Regions from separate parts of the Sphingobacterium sp. MYb388 genome, predicted to be linked through region 3. Evidence: riboswitches for the same ligand, from Rfam matches in the RefSeq annotation. Region 3 holds a riboswitch; each other region holds the start of a gene.
What was found. A riboswitch is a leader RNA that binds a small molecule or an ion and turns the genes downstream of it on or off. The one in region 3 is predicted to bind S-adenosylmethionine.
Positions count from the first base shown of each region.

Region 1 (4,220 bases), on a different contig from region 3:
AGCCGTTATGTGCAATTAATGTTTTAAATCTATTTTCATGTACTCCAGCTAGCATATATACTGAATAACCACCATAACTAGCACCGATAGCAGCACGACGTGTTGTATCTACATATTTCTCTTTAGAAATATCATCAATGGCAGATAAATAATCCCGTATAGGCTGTCCGCCCCAATCTTTGGATATTGCTTCATTCCATTTGACTCCCCAGCCAGGCATCCCGCGACGATTTGGAGCGATCACAATATAACCTTGAGAAGCGATAAGCTGTAGATTCCAACGGAATGAGTAAAACTGGGTCAGTGCAGACTGAGGGCCACCTTCGCAATATAAAATCGTTGGGTATTTTTTTGTTGGGTCAAAATCTGGCGGATAAATTACCCAAGAAAAAAGATCTTGGCCATCAGAAGCTTTTGTAATTCTGGATTCAATTTTATTATCACTGATATGAGCATACATTTTATCATTGACAGTCGTCAATGCCGTTAACGTTTTATTCGCTAAGTCATATTTGTAAATCTCTGTAGCTCTTGTGAATTTTGTTGATGTTACGATCAACTGATTGGCTACCTGTCCCACAATTCCTGTGATATCAAAATTTCCTTCAGAGATTTGTTTAATCGATGCTAAAGATTTGTTTTTTAAATTAGTAGGAACAGTCAGTTCGAAAAGTTGTACGGTACCTTTGGATGGTGCCACAAAATAAATCTTACGATTGTCCTTGCTCCATATGAAAGAGTTTACTGTGCCGTCCCAATGTGCAGTAAGATTTAAACGCTGAGATGATGCTTTATCGAAAATAATGATATCATTTTTATCGGCTTCGTAACCATCTTTTTTCATACTTAGCCAAGTTAACTTAGTTCCATCTGGACTGTAAGTCGGGTTGGTATCATAGCCATTCATACCCTCAGTCAGATTTGTTGTTTGCTTAGAAGTAAGATCATAGCGGTAGATATCCGTATTTGTACTCACGGCATACGCTGTTCCAAACCTTTTTTTACTGACATATAGCACAGCTTTACTATCTGGTGTCCATTCAAAATCTTCAGAACCGCCAAATGGCATTTGAGGGCTATAGAAAGGCTCATCCTGCAATAAATCAATTGCTTCGCCAATCTTACCGTTGTTATAGCTGGCTACAAATGGATGATTGAATTTTCCATTATTGAACGTGTCCCAATGACGGTAGTCAAGATTGTCAAAAACATAAGCGTCAGATTTTGGTAAATCAGGATATTTGTCGGTACTGTGATATTTTTTGATTAAAACTGCTTTGCTAAATAAAATATATTGACCATTTGGAGAGAGTTTTACATTTTCTAGATCAGTTTCGCTGTGTGTCAATTGTATAGCTTCACCTTTATATCTATTCTTTTTCCAAAGTTGCCCTTTGAACAAGTAAATGATATCGCCATTTTCTGTAATCTGTACAACAGACTCGCCGCCCTTTTCACTTGTTAGAGGAGCTGTGTTACCTGTTTCTAGGGATAATGTGTAAAGGTTTTTTTCCGAACTGTTTGTTTCTATAGCATAATTAGAGACACCATATATTAAAGTTTTTCCATCTGTTGAAATTCCTTCTCCAGAAACTCGGCCTAATTTCCAAAGTGTCTGCGGATCTAATGGTGCTTTTGTGGTGTTTTCCATATTAAGAACCATTTTGGTTTCTTTGTTTTCCTGAGCTATTGATGCCGAAGCGCATAATAAAATGGAAAGCGTTATTAAAGATTTTTTTTTCATAAAGAATACGAATATGAACAGGCAAGATACAAAATCTAAGATCATTTAACATATTAAATAAAGTATTGGAGAAAGAAAACAAGGTGAAGGAATTGTTCAGAATGACGCGATATCACTTTGTGTTAAACTATTGAAGGGAATTGGAGAAATTATAAAATACTATCTTAACGCATTAAAAAAAGCATACCATTGATATTAGTGACTGAAAATTATATAGAATTAGTTGGATAAAAAAAGCTTCACTCAGTGCTCAAAAAGGAAGGGCTATTTAACCTTTTTAGCGCTGAGTGAATACGCAATTTTAAAGCTGTCTTTGCTCTTATTGGAGAATCGGGATAAGCGTATTTTCCTCTAATCTTACTGCGACATACTTTACGGAAGTAAAACCATCTTCTCTAGAAATGATGTTGGAAAGATCTAGCCCTCTTTTAGAAAAAGTACTTATGAGCGCAGTGCGGAATGTAGATTTGGAAGAACCCCAACCTTTTTCCGATACCGTATCATTGTTGAGCTGTATCAGTTCGTTGATTGAATAATAACTGAATTTTTCCAGTAAATGTTGATAAAGATTTGGTGTTGACATACAATTTAAAAATTTAAAGGATTAAACCATAAACTGTATCCAGATATTTTTGGTCGAAACCCATATTAATTTACCACCGCGGTTATGTAACTCGGTTGGTATTGCAACGTGCAATTCTGAATACTCTACAAAGTTAGTAGATTTTATTTTGTTTCAAAATTTATTTTAAAATAATTAATTCATGATGAGAATTTTATGAATGATGTCGATCCGATTATTATTTCTTTATGGCAGCAATTATAATAAATATTGGCCTTCTCATCTCGTCTTTCATTTCCGGATAAATTTTTAAAACTTCCTCTGAAGGTTTGGATTCCGATATTTGTTGAATATCAAAATTAGATTTAATAACTGTGTTGATGATAGTTTCTAAATTTCGATGGTATTTAGTTACCTCGTGTCCAAGAAATCGAGTGTTTCTTTGACCTTCTTCCTGATAATTGTCCATCGGCCAATGCAGACGATTTCCATTTTCATCCTTAAACCAATCCTGTTCAGCTCTTGAAGTAAAAGCAGGGTGCTCCATTGAAAAGACAAAACTTCCTCCTTTTTTAAGAATTTGATTTATTTTCATAAAAACACTGCTTAAATCTTTTAGGTAATGGAATGCAAGTGAACTAATAACGACATCAAATTCTTCATGGTCAAAATTAATATCCTCGATGGCCATTTTTTTATATTCAATTTCAAAGTTTTTGGAATGCTCTTTTGCTTTATCAATCATTTTTTGAGATAAGTCAATTCCAATTACATTTTTAGCCCCTTTTTGCTTAGCATAAATGCAGTGCCATCCATATCCGCAACCTAGATCAAGCACTTTCTTATTTTGGAAATCGGGTAACATTTTCTGTAAAACATGCTATTCTCCAGCAGCATTTAAACCATCTATAGAACGTTGCATCTTTCCATAGCTTTCAAAGAAGCTAGGATCATCATATTTGTTTTGTTTCATTTTATTATTCGCCGTTTCAAGATAATTTCAAATTTACTGCCAATATTATTTTTATCAAAACTTAGTTGGCTGAACGAGACATAAAAGCATACTTGACGATCCACCCATCAACAAGGGTGGATAAACCTTTAGTAAGTTACACTGTTATTAACATATTATCTCTTCGTTAGGAAAATTAAATTTGATATTGAATTAATTTTTGGTTATTTTTAAATTGTAAAATATATTGTACATAAATGTTTTAATATTTTAATGAAACTAATATTGATTTAATGAAGAAATATCTGCTTTTATTGCTATTTTTTTGCACACTGCTTATTGTTAGTTGCAAGAAATCAGAAGAAATTGATCCCCTATCAAACATGAGTATCGTCTTCTCTGACAATAATCATCCTGTCAAAGGAAAAGTGAAGTACGACTATAATTTGGACAATTGTGGACAGATCAATCTTATTACGAGCGTAAAGGAATCTGATGGTACTTATTCACAATTGAAATTAACTTTACTTTCTAATGGAGCATTAGCCAAGGTTCAGTATTTCAAACAAAATTCTTCAGCTGATGGTAACTATTTTGCTCCACATCTTCAGCCAGAGAAATCTTTTCAAATCGCGGATTTTAAATATGAAAAAGCAGGTGGTCGATTATCTTTTTCTTTTAGTGGAAAAGTTTATAAAAACAATGAGCAAGAACGAGTACTGACTGGTAAAGTAGATCTGCACGCCATTGAATATGCACCGTGCGAAGCATTGATCCTTAATGTAATGACAGTGAAATCTGCTTTTAATTTTTTCTCTATGTACTCATCTTCTACTAAATCAACTGTTAATCCAGGTAGATCGGACCAGTACAACTACTATACATATGTTGCTCACTCCAATTCTGGTCAATTTATAAATTTGAAGCTGGAAAGCGATATTTCAAAATTGGTAGGCCAGGAG
Region 1 is NZ_JBBGYV010000008.1:241,794-246,013, reverse strand. Features, by position in the region: gene WH188_RS21515 (S9 family peptidase) at 1-1,744, opposite strand, end outside; gene WH188_RS21510 (hypothetical protein) at 2,064-2,327, opposite strand; SAM-I-IV-variant riboswitch at 2,363-2,456, opposite strand; gene WH188_RS21505 (class I SAM-dependent methyltransferase) at 2,545-3,171, opposite strand; gene WH188_RS21500 (hypothetical protein) at 3,642-4,220, shown strand, end outside.
Region 1: it holds a riboswitch for S-adenosylmethionine, as region 3 does, so the genes downstream of both, WH188_RS21510 (hypothetical protein) here and WH188_RS15510 (O-acetylhomoserine aminocarboxypropyltransferase/cysteine synthase family protein) in region 3, are expected to answer to the same signal.

Region 2 (4,220 bases), on a different contig from region 3:
TTAAATAACCCAAGAAAGAAAATACGTTTTCAGGATCATTATTATTTAAGGAAGGGTTAGCATTAGCCCTTAGCAATACCATAGTGAAAGAGCTATATCCTAATAAAATAAAACAAGTTGCCAAAATCGCTGTATTCAAAATAACTTTTCCTTTTCTTATGGAGTAATATATGCCATAAACTAATGCCGATAAGATCATTATGATAAAAACGAATATGCCCGAGCCAAATCCTAATCCAAGTGTATTGACAAAAAACAAATCAAACTTGGCAGCAAATTTAATAAGGTACTGGATTATTCCCCACAGAATAATGGCCAATATTCCTAGTCCAATAAACAATGCTTTACTAATTCCCCAAAACGTTGTACGATCAGTTTTCTTAAAATAAATAATAAGTGCTATCGCTGGAATAACTAATAGATTCAATAAATGAACTCCTATTGAAAGTCCAATAATATAAGCGATGACAATAAGCCAACGATCTGCATGCGGTTTATTTGCACGGGCTTCCCATTTTAGAATTGCCCAGAATACGACTGCTGTACATAAGGATGACATCGCATAAACTTCAGATTCTACTGCTGAATACCAGAATGTATCGGAGAAACTGTAAGCTAAAGCTCCCACCATGCCTGCTCCCATTATTTTAATCAGATGATTTTTATCATTGGATTGATGATCAGATTGGATAATTTTTCTTGCTAATGCTGTTATGGTCCAAAACAAAAACATAACTGTCAAACCACTGCATATAGCAGAACCCACATTCATCCAAAATGCAATCTGAGCTAAATTTCCTAAAGCAAAATTTGAAAATATATTCTGCAACATTAGAAACAAAGGTGCTCCAGGCTGATGAACAATCTGAAGTTTATATGCTGATGCAATAAATTCACCAGTATCCCACCAACTTGTTGTTCGCTCTGCTGTGATAATGAAAACGGATGTTGCTATGATGGCACATAGCCAACCTAACACGTTGTTTACTTTCTTATAATCCATGAATGATTCAGGTTTAATTGATTATTTGATAAATCAAATTAATTTTCAATTAAATATAATAAAAAGAGATTTCATTTGAGGGTGATTAACTTTTTTTAACAAAAATCGAAACGCATAAAAAAGCCTGCTATAATGTGATAGCAGGCTTTTTTATACGATATAAGTCTTAGAATAACTTTTCTACAATACTTTTAGTCGGTCCAGGATTACTCATGGTATAAAAATGTAAAACTGGCGCACCAAAGTCAATTAATTCTTTACATTGTTGTACCAACCACTCTTCTCCGACTTGTCTCACGTCTGCATTATTTTTACATCCGGATACTGCTTCACTCAATTCCTCTGGAATATCCAAATGAAAAATTTTCGGAAGCGTAATCAGTTGTTTTTTTGTTGTCAATGGTTTTAAACCTGGTATAATTGGAATATGAATATCATTTTCCCTGCACTTATTGACAAACTCTTTATATTTTTCAACATTAAAGAACATTTGTGTAACAATAAACTCAGCCCCCATCTCAACCTTCTTTTTTAACCATTTAAAATCGGTATTAAAATTTGGCGCTTCGAAGTGTTTTTCAGGATATCCTGCAACGCCAATACAAAAGTTGGTCTTTTCTGAAATCGCAATATCCTCATGTAAGTACTGTCCTTGGTTCATATCGGCAACCTGCTGTAAAAGATCTGTTGCAAATGCATGACCACCTTCTGTTGGTATGAAATCAGGATCGCCTTTTCTTGCATCACCTCTCAATACGAGCACATTGTCAATACCCAAGAAGTTCAAATCTATCAAAGCATTTTCAGTTTCCTCTTTTGTGAAACCACCACAGATAAGATGTGGTACAGCATCCACTTTATACTTATTCATAATAGCGGCACAAATTGCAACAGTCCCTGGACGTTTACGATAAGCCACACGTTCTAATAAACCGCTCTCGTGCTTCTTATACATGTAGTCTTCTCTATGATAAGTCACATCGATAAAGGGAGGCTTGAATTCCATAAGTGCATCCATTGTTTTAAAAATACTTTGGATACCTTGCCCCTTAGCTGGTGGCAACAGTTCAAAAGAAAACAAAGTTTTTCCTTTGGCATTACTGATATGATCAACGATTTTCATTAATATTTTTTAAAGTGATTTTGGTTGGCTTACATCGAAATGCACAAGTGGACTTGTTTCAACTTATCTTTCCCAGCTCTGAGTTGGGGTAGAATGTAGCACCTTATAAAATAACAGGTTGCTAAGGCTTCATTGGGTCTATTCCCTCGGCCTTTCTCTATAAGCATCGGCTAATATCGGCAATAGAAATTTATAATCAAAATAATATTAAGGTCATGCCTAAAAAAATGCCCCAATAAAACGTTTATTAAAATGGATTTCTTTAAATAAAAAAGAGTTACTGCATATAACTACAGTAACTCCTTTTTATTAATCTGTATATCGTGAAGACTTTAAATCTCCTTATATAGCTCAACCAATCCATCTGGTAAATCAACCTCTAAAACTTTATCCTCTGAATCAATTCCTAGCATAAGATCGTCATTTAATGGGAACATCAATTCTTTTCCATTAAAGTCTACTGTTGCTATAAATTGCTGAGGCATTTCCTGTACATGTTTAATCTCTCCTAATTCTCCATGAACTTCATCAATCACCAAGTATCCAATTAAATCCGTATATCTAAAATCATCAGGATCACGCTCTGGCATTTTATCATTTGGAAGGTATATTTTCTTACGCACTAAAGGTTGTGCTTTATCAATATGATCGACGTCTTCTAAATTTAAATAGGCTGTACTATTTGATTGGTATTTGATATTGTCGACAAAGTAAGGCACTAATTTTTTATTCACTTCAGCAAATAAAACATCAAAGTCTAAATCTTGATAATCTTCAAATTCAAAAAAAAGCTGAAGCTCACCTTTTAATCCACGTGTTTTGCTAATATAACCGATGTAAAAACTTTCTTCTATGGTCATGTTCTAATTTGAAAGTGCAAATTTAAAAATATAAATATATAAATACAGTACTTCGTAGGTATAGCAACTACATTCTTAAAAAAAAGCCGGATCAAAATTGAACCGGCTTTCTTGATACTGTATGAAAGAAAAATTAACCTTCAGTTTCTTCTGCAGCAGGAGCTTCAGTTTCTTCAGCAGGAGTTTCTTCTACAACTGGCGCATTTTTAGCGGCAATAGCAGCAGCTTTTTCTTCTTTTTTCTTAGCTTCAGCAGCTAATGCAATTTTCTTAGCTTCAGCTTTAGTAGTTGCTAAACCGTCTTTTTTACCAGCAGTTCTTGCATCATTAGCTTCAGTCCAAGCTACAAATTTAGCTTCAGCAGCTGCTTCATCAAATGCACCTTTTTTAACACCGCCTAATAAGTGTTTTTTGTATAAAACACCTTTATCCGAAAGGATAGTACGAGCTGTGTCAGTAGGTTGTGCACCATTATTCATCCAATCCAAAGCTTTGTCAAAATCCAAAACGATAGTCGCTGGATTTGTGTTCGGGTTGTAAGAACCAATACGTTCGATGAATTTACCATCACGTGGAGCACGTGCATCTGCTACTACTAGGTGGTAAAAAGGACGTCCTTTTTTACCATGTCTTTGCAATCTGATTTTAGTTGCCATGTTTTTGTGTTATTTATGTATTCAACATATCCCCCGTGCTACATGCAAGAGGGGACGCAAAGATACAAAGGATTATTGGAAGTTAAAAACTAAAAATAGAAGTCAACTTCCACAGAATAAGAAAGATGACAAATAAGCGTCATTATATACCATTATGGCCAAATTATTTCATGCACACCGTCTTAGTCTTACAACGAAACAAATCATAGATGCCATCTGGATGATACAAATTTATATAGGGAATTAATTTGTAATTTTGCCTTATTTCTAAAGGTTCCGTACGCATTAGCAATTTTGTCTATTCAAATTAATAAGCGTATTTTCATCCTTCCAAATCAAATTGAATTCATGTCATCGATAGCGCCATTAAAAATATTAAAAGCCTCAGCTGGTTCAGGCAAAACATTCAGCTTAACTGTCCATTACCTGACTTTATTACTTTCAAAAGAAAACAGTTATCGTGAAATATTGGCCGTCACTTTTACTAATAAGGCGACCGCTGAGATGAAGGAAAGGATCTTATCTGTTCTAAAAGGATTAGCACAAGGTGACAAAAGCCGAAAAATCGATGATTATAGA
Region 2 is NZ_JBBGYV010000003.1:624,270-628,489, reverse strand. Features, by position in the region: gene WH188_RS13055 (protein O-mannosyl-transferase family) at 1-1,003, opposite strand, end outside; gene metF (methylenetetrahydrofolate reductase [NAD(P)H]) at 1,170-2,126, opposite strand; SAM riboswitch class I at 2,187-2,292, opposite strand; gene rimM (ribosome maturation factor RimM) at 2,459-2,986, opposite strand; gene WH188_RS13040 (30S ribosomal protein S16) at 3,120-3,641, opposite strand; gene WH188_RS13035 (UvrD-helicase domain-containing protein) at 3,990-4,220, shown strand, end outside.
Region 2: it holds a riboswitch for S-adenosylmethionine, as region 3 does, so the genes downstream of both, metF (methylenetetrahydrofolate reductase [NAD(P)H]) here and WH188_RS15510 (O-acetylhomoserine aminocarboxypropyltransferase/cysteine synthase family protein) in region 3, are expected to answer to the same signal.

Region 3 (4,220 bases):
TTTAGACAATATAAAATTAGAGGAGCCATTAAAAATACCGGTCACGGCATGTAATAATTCATTGTCATAATACTCTTCTAAATTGCGGATAATTGGAATACTTCCGCATACTGCACCTTCATATAGTAGACTTGTGCCGTATTCTTGTTGTATTGCCGCTAATTCTTCTAAATGCGTGGCAATCATTTTCTTATTTGCAGAAACAACGTTTTTTCCAGATTTTAATGCACGAACAGTCAGTGCGTAAGCTGCATCAGCATCATCGATCAATTCTACTACGGTATTGATTTCAGAGTCACCAAGAATAGCCTCAGCATCTGTTGTGAATAATTCAGCAGGTAATGATCTTTTTTTGTCAGCGTTCTTGATGACAAATTTTTTAATTTCTAAATTTAAGTTTTTAGTCTTGATAATGTCGTACAATCCTTGTCCTACAACCCCAAATCCAAACATTCCAATCGTTAATTTCTTACTCATAGTTTTTTTTACGCTTTTATATAATAGTGCTATCTGAAATTATTTAATTTTATCGAAGGCCTGTTGTAAATCTGCTTTGATATCGTCAATATGTTCGATACCGACAGATAGGCGTAATAATCCTACAAATACACCTGCAGCTTTTTGAGCTTCTTCACTCAGTTGTTGATGTGTAGTCGCCGCAGGGTGTATGATCAATGACTTCGTATCACCCACATTTGCGAGATGACTTATTAGCTCTAAGCTATCGATAAAAGCATCGGCTTTTGTCACGTCACCTTTTATTTGAAATGAAAGAACAGCACCATATCCATTTTTTAAATACTTTTGCGCATTTGCAAAGCTAGGAGAGCTTTTTAACCCTGGATAATTCACTTTTTCCACTTGCGGATGGGCTTCTAACCATTTCGCAATTTCTAATGTGTTGTCTACATGACGCTGAACACGAAGCGATAATGTTTCTAAGCCCTGGATCAATTGGAATGAATTGAAGGGTGAAATAGCTGGTCCAAAATCACGTAGTCCTTCAACACGTGCGCGGATTGCAAATTGAATGTTTCCAAATGGGCCATTAACGCCAAAAACATCTGAAAAAACTAATCCATGGTATCCTTCTGAAGGTTCAGAAAACTGTTTGAATTTACCATTTCCCCAGTTGTAAGTACCACCATCTACGATGACACCACCAATACTTGTACCGTGACCACCAATCCATTTTGTTGCAGACTCTACAACTACAGAAGCTCCGTGTTCAAGAGGTTTAAATAGATATCCACCAGCTCCAAAAGTATTGTCTACGATAAGTGGTAAATCATGTTTTCTAGCAACAGCTGCTATCTTATCAAAATCTGGAATATCGTAACTTGGGTTTCCAATTGTTTCTAAGTATAAAGCTTTTGTGTTTTCATCGATTAGTGATTCAAACTCCTCGGCGGTTGTTTCTTTAGTAAAACGTACTTCAATACCAATTCTTTTAAATGCTACTTTAAATTGATTATATGTACCACCGTATACATTACTGCTGGAAACAAAATTTTCACCAGCTTCTACGATATTATTTAATGCAATGAATTGCGCAGCCTGTCCAGAAGCGACTGCTACAGCGGCGATACCGCCTTCCAATGCAGCAATACGTTTCTCAAATACATCTGTTGTTGGATTCATCAGACGTGTATAGATGTTTCCAAATTGTTTTAATGCAAATAAGTTCGCTCCATGTTCTGCATTTTCAAATACGTATGAACTGGTTTGGTATATAGGTACTGCACGCGCTCCAGTTGTTGGATCGGCAACTTGGCCAGCATGCACTTGAAGTGTTTCGAATTTTAAATTTTTATTTGTAGACATTGTAGTTATAATTAATTAGTTGAAGATTCGTTAATAAAAAATAGGGGTGAGATTGGGCACATGGATATGTACTTGAAATCAATAAATTTTAAAAAAGATTGATTAACAAGAAAACGTAAACATGTGCAAAAGCATTCGCATCTGTTTTGATGGAATATTTGTATCTGTTACGTTGGTGCTAGAATTTACCTTCTTGTTTTGTTGTAATGTTATTATCATTTGTCGTTTCATTTATATCCTCCAAAGCAATATTACTTTGGACAGGAATTGGCACCTTTTCAAACGTATTTTGAAGGTTGCCAGTGGGTCATTGAGCCAGTCTCTCGCCACTTCTTTATAAATCAAGACCTGATTAAGAGGTGTTGATTAGATGTATTTCTATTTGAACTACGTTGCAAATATATGCCTTGCTTTTTACAAACCAAAATATTTTATGCTATTTCTTAGAAAATACTTCTAATTCTACTCGTAATTGATCGTAAGCTCTCACTATTATGTAAGTATTGGTAGTTGATGGGGCAGCATTTATTTATTCCGATATGTTTATACGTCGTGGATGAAATCCATATCAGTAATTGAAAGCAATATAACTGAAGCATACGGTGTTAAACAGACAACAGCAGAGCGATGATCCTGTGATCTTTTTTAATAAAAAAAAAATAGGAACCTTGCGAGTTCCTATGCTTTCTTCTCATTACTTTGTATGAAACAATAATTCGCCTTTGCCAGTTGGAGCAAGTGGGTTTTATTTAATAATACGTTTAATCTTATTTGATTTTTTAATCAATTTGTGTAATTGAGTGTAATTTTCATCTTGGATGGCATCTTTTAAAGCCTGCAGCTGCTTGATGTTTTCCTCTAACACTTCGAGTACATTAACTCTGTTCTGTTTGAAAATAGGTGTCCACATATCCGGTGAGCTTTTTGCTAAGCGTACCGTTGATTCAAAACCAGATCCTGCCAATTCAAATATTCGACCCTGCGATTTCTCTTTCTCTAAAACAGTTAACGCTAGAGCAAAAGAAGTCAGGTGAGAAATATGGGAAACATAGGCTGTGTGTGTATCATGCTCCTCTGCAGTCATAAATGACGTCCGCATTTCCAGTTGTTCGGTAATGGAATCTGTTAATTCGAATGCATCTTCATCAGATTTAAATGCCTCAACGTAAACCATCATTTTATCTTTAAACAAATTTGGTAATGCTGCTTCGGGGCCTGAATATTCGGTACCAGCCATTGGATGGGCGGCAACATAGCGGCCACGATTAGGGTGTTCCGAGATTAACTGTAAAATATTTAGTTTGGTAGAGCCCATGTCAATGATGACTTGATCTTTTACGAGATCCAATAATTTGGGCGCTAATGTGATTATCGCATCAACTGGAGCTGTGAGAATGATCACTTTACATTTTTCTAAAGCTTCCTCTAATGTTGCCTTTTGATCAATGAAGCCTATTTGCAATGCTTTTGTTAGATTAGCATCACTTTTGTCAACACCAAAAACCTGATCACAGAATTTTTTTTCTTTTAGTTTCATGGCGACGGAGCCACCAATTAAACCGACGCCAATAATGGCTATATTCATCATGTTATTTCAATCTTAATTCGTTTGTTTTGCTTGTTCTATTCTAGCAATTGCTTCTTTTAATACTTCAACTGAGGCACATAAACTTATTCTAATATAGGTGTTTCCAGCACTTCCGAATATACCTCCGGGAGTAATAAAGACACGTGATAGATCTAACACCTCATCACTTAACGTGTAGCCTGATTCGTAATTATCTGGAATTTTGGCCCACACAAATAAACCGACCTGATTCTTTTTATATGTACAGCCCAACAGGTTCATGATTTCGAAAACCAACTGCCTTCTTTCGTGATAGATTGCATTTAAATCTTGATACCATGTTTGATCCAACTGCAATGCCTTGGCCGCTGCTAATTGAGCTGGTAAGAACATTCCCGAATCCATGTTGCTTTTAAAACGTAATACTTCATTGATCCGTGCCTCTGCGCCCACTAACATACCGATTCGCCATCCGGCCATATTGGAGGATTTGCTTAATGAATTAAGTTCCAAGGCAACATCCTTTGCACCTTCAATAGACATAATGCTTTTAGGGCTGTCTGTCAAGATAAAACTATAAGGATTGTCGTGGCAGATTAAAATATGGTTTGCCTCTGCAAAAGCAATCAATTCAAGATAAAATCCTTCGTTTGCACTCGAACCAGTTGGCATATGAGGGTAGTTGATCCACATTAATTTTACTTTTGATAAATCGTTTTCAGAAAGTTTTTTAAGATCAGGTAACCAATCTGTTTCTTCAGATAAATCATAGGTAATTGCCGTGGCTCCACTTAACCGTACTGCTGCCGCATACGCTGGATATCCCGGA
Region 3 is NZ_JBBGYV010000004.1:408,686-412,905, reverse strand. Features, by position in the region: gene WH188_RS15515 (homoserine dehydrogenase) at 1-477, opposite strand, end outside; gene WH188_RS15510 (O-acetylhomoserine aminocarboxypropyltransferase/cysteine synthase family protein) at 517-1,824, opposite strand; SAM riboswitch class I at 2,053-2,167, opposite strand; gene WH188_RS15505 (prephenate dehydrogenase) at 2,570-3,412, opposite strand; gene WH188_RS15500 (pyridoxal phosphate-dependent aminotransferase) at 3,425-4,220, opposite strand, start outside.

Region 4 (4,220 bases), on a different contig from region 3:
GTATTAGATATTGCCCGTCTGGAAAAAGAAACATTAAAGTTAGAAAAAACACCTATTCACATTAATGATCTGCTTTCAGCAGTATTAGACAGCATGCAACTTCAAATACAAAAAGTAGGTGGCAAATTTGAACATCACTTTGATGCACAAAATGATATTGTAGTAGGAGATGAACTTCATTTGTCAAATGTATTTTTCAACTTGGTAGATAATGCTATAAAATACAGTAAAGATAATCCACACATAATTGTGAAAACCAAAAATACAAAAGAAAGTATTCAAATTACAATTATTGATAATGGGATTGGAATGGCAAAAGATCATTTATTAAAAATATTTGATCAATTTTATCGCATTCCTACAGGAAATGTCCACAACGTAAAAGGTTTTGGATTGGGACTATCATATGTTTATGATATTATTAAAAGAATGAATGGTAAAATTCAAGTAAAAAGCGATAAAGATAAGGGAACGCAGTTTGACATTCTATTACCCATAAAAAATTAAATTTAAAACGATATTAATTTCGTATATTATCATCAATATTCGAACAAAACCATAAGAATATGCAGAAGATACTATTAGCAGAAGACGATCCAAACTTAGGAGATTTATTAAAAGATTATTTAGAGCTTAAAGGGAAATTTGATGTCACCTTATGTACAGATGGTGAAGAAGCTGTCAATCAATTTCGCAAGAGCAGTTATGATCTTTGCATTTTAGACGTCATGATGCCCAAGAAAGATGGCTTTACAGTAGGCCGAGAAATCAGGAAAATAAATACAACAACCCCCATCATATTTGCTACTGCAAAAGGTATGATGGAAGATAAAACAGAAGCATTTGAACTTGGTGGCGATGATTATATCACAAAACCATTTCGAGTGGAAGAATTACTCCTTCGCATAAATGCATTGCTTAAGCGTGTTGTAAGAGAGAAAGATGATCAGGTTGTAAGCGATAAATTTGAGATTGGAGAGTACTTCTTCGATTATACAAGTCAACAAATTGCGCATAAAGGTGTGCAACAAAAACTATCAACGAAAGAAGCGGAATTATTACGTCTACTTTGTCTAAAAAAGAATGATGTACTGACTCGAGAAGAAGCCCTTTTAAAAATTTGGCATGATGACAATTACTTTACAGGCCGGAGTATGGACGTTTTCTTAAGCAAATTGAGAAAATACCTACGAGATGATCCCAAAGTTGAAATTGTCAATGTACATGGAAAAGGCTATAAATTATTGGTTAGCTAATACACAATTACTAGAATAATAAAGAGATGTTAAAAACATCTCTTTTTGTTTATCTTGCAACAATGAAACTATCGATTCCATTTTTTTTAATCCTTTCAATCTTTTGCTCTTCTACATCGCTTTATGCGCAAAAAGATACTTTACAAAATGATAATCAAGATTTTGAAACCAATGCTAAGCCAATAAATTATAAGCAATTAATAGTTCCTGCGGCTTTAATGACTTACGGAGTAATCTCATTAAATAGCCCATACCTCAAACATAAGGATCAACAAATAAACAATTCAATTAATAATGATCCGTCCAAAACCTTTAAACTTGATAATGTTAGTGTTTTCATTCCTTCTGCAGCGGTCTTTGGGCTTGACTTACTCGGAATACCAAGTAAGCACAATTTAAAACAACGCTTAGTGGTAAGTTCGATTGCCCATGCAATCACCTTATCAGCAGTATATACCATAAAAAAAACGACACCTACTTGGAGACCCGATCGCGCAGATCAAGAATCTTTTCCTTCAGGACATACTGCTGTACCTTTTACCGGTGCAGAAATTCTATGGCAAGAATATAAAGATCAATCCATTTGGTATGGTATTGCAGGCTATACAATTGCGGCGGGAACAGGTTACCTGAGAATGTATAATCATAAACATTGGTTTTCTGACGTCGCCATGGGAGCTGGTATTGGTATTATGGGAACAAAAATTGCATACTGGCTCTTACCATTATTTGATAAACACTTGCAATCAAAAAAAACAAGTTACCTAACGATGGCAATACCATTTTACAATGGAAAACAAATTGGTTTGTCTGCTAATTTCCAATTTTAAACCTTGGTTTATTATCATTTTTATATAAAAGTTACAAAATATTTGTTTTTATAAAACTAATTCCGATATTTACAGCGCTTATAGAGAAAGGCAGAGGGAATAGACCCAATGAAGCCTTAGCAACCTGTCGATTGACAAGGTGCTACATTCTACCCCATCAAAAAGTGGGAATGATAAGCTAGACACAAAATATATCTTGTGCCCTCCTCTCTAAAAGCAATCAAAAAATTTAGTAAATAGATTCAAGAATTTTTGATCGTTTTTTATTTCGAATAAAAAAATCCTTCTAATTTCTTGCTTCGTTAAGGTTGAACAAATAAAATAATTTTATATTTATGTTACTAACGAACAACTTAGGTTACCCACGTGTAGGTGCCTTCCGCGAGTTGAAAAAGGCCAATGAAGCATATTGGGCTAAAAAAATCAGCGCGCAAGAATTATTGCAGGCTGGACTGAAAATCCGTGAAGGCAACTGGAAAACTCAAAAAGATGCTGGCATCGATTTGATTCCTTCCAATGATTTTTCATTTTATGACCAAGTTTTAGACTTGACATTAACTGTAGGTGCAATCCCTGCACAATATCAATCACTTTTAAATAACGAAGATAAAGGATACAATTTGGACCTTTACTTTGCAATGGCGCGTGGTTTCCAGCAAGATGGCGTTGACGTAACGGCAATGGAAATGACAAAATGGTTTGATACCAACTACCATTACATCGTACCTGAATTCGTGAAAAATCAAGAATTCAAATTGACTTCAGAGAAATTCTTAAATGAATATAATGAAGCAAAATCTTTAGGTATTGAAACGAAGCCTGTGTTAATTGGCCCGATCTCATACTTATTATTAGGTAAAGAAAAAGAATCTGGTTTCAACCGTATCGATTTAATCGATAAGTTGGTTCCTGTATATGAAGAAATCTTAACTAAATTGGCTACCGCTGGTGCAAAATATGTACAAATTGATGAGCCATTTTTAGCTTTAGATATTGATGATGCAACACGTGCTCTATACACTCGTGTATTTACTAAATTAGCTGCTGCTGCTAAAGACATCAAAATTATTGTAACGACTTATTTCGAGGCTTTACGTGACAACGAAGAAACAGCTCTAAACTTACCAGTTTACGCAGTTCATGTTGATTTAGTAAGAGGTGAAAACCAACTCGACACTATATTAGCCAAAGTTCCGGCTTCATTAACACTTTCTTTGGGTGTAGTTGAAGGTCGCAACATTTGGAAAAATGATTACGTAAAATCTTTAGCACAAATCAAAAAAGCTGTTGATGCTTTAGGCAAAGACCGTGTATTAGTAGGACCTTCGAGTTCATTATTACACGTACCTTTCGATTTAGACAATGAAGATAATGAAGAGTCATTGCCTAAAGAAGTTAAAAATTGGTTGGCATTTGCTAAGCAAAAATTAGCAGAGGTAAAAGATTTAGCGATCTTAGCTGAAGGCGAAGTAGATGCAAAAACCGCTGAGCGTTTCGAAGCCAATAAGGCTGCTGCGGAAGACCGTCGTACATCTTCTTTAATCCACAAGCCTGAAGTTAAAGAACGTACAGCAAATATCACTGATGATGATGCTAAACGTACATCTACTTTCTTAGCTCGTAAAGAAGCACAACAAGCGAAATTTAATCTTCCAGCATTTCCAACAACGACAATTGGTTCATTCCCACAAACTAAAGATGTTCGTAAATGGAGAGCTGATTTGAAAAAAGGCGCAATTTCTCAAGAACAATACGATAAAGAAATCGCAGAAGAGACAGAAAGAACAATCCGTCTTCAGGAGCAATTGGATATCGATGTATTAGTTCATGGTGAATTCGAACGTAATGACATGGTTGAGTACTTCGGAGAGCAATTAGCAGGTTATGCCTTCACTAAAAACGGATGGGTTCAGTCATATGGTTCACGTTGTGTAAAACCTCCAGTTATTTATGGTGATGTTTACCGTCCTGCTGATATGACCGTACGTTGGTCTTCATACGCTCAAACCCTGACAAACCGTCCAGTAAAAGGAATGTTAACGGGGCCGGTTACGATCTTACAATGGTCATTCGTACGTAACGATCAACCACGCTCTACAACAACTTACCAAATTGCATTAGCGATTTTAGATGA
Region 4 is NZ_JBBGYV010000012.1:65,223-69,442, reverse strand. Features, by position in the region: gene WH188_RS24625 (sensor histidine kinase) at 1-507, shown strand, start outside; gene WH188_RS24620 (response regulator transcription factor) at 567-1,256, shown strand; gene WH188_RS24615 (phosphatase PAP2 family protein) at 1,319-2,086, shown strand; SAM riboswitch class I at 2,162-2,266, shown strand; gene metE (5-methyltetrahydropteroyltriglutamate--homocysteine S-methyltransferase) at 2,422-4,220, shown strand, end outside.
Region 4: it holds a riboswitch for S-adenosylmethionine, as region 3 does, so the genes downstream of both, metE (5-methyltetrahydropteroyltriglutamate--homocysteine S-methyltransferase) here and WH188_RS15510 (O-acetylhomoserine aminocarboxypropyltransferase/cysteine synthase family protein) in region 3, are expected to answer to the same signal.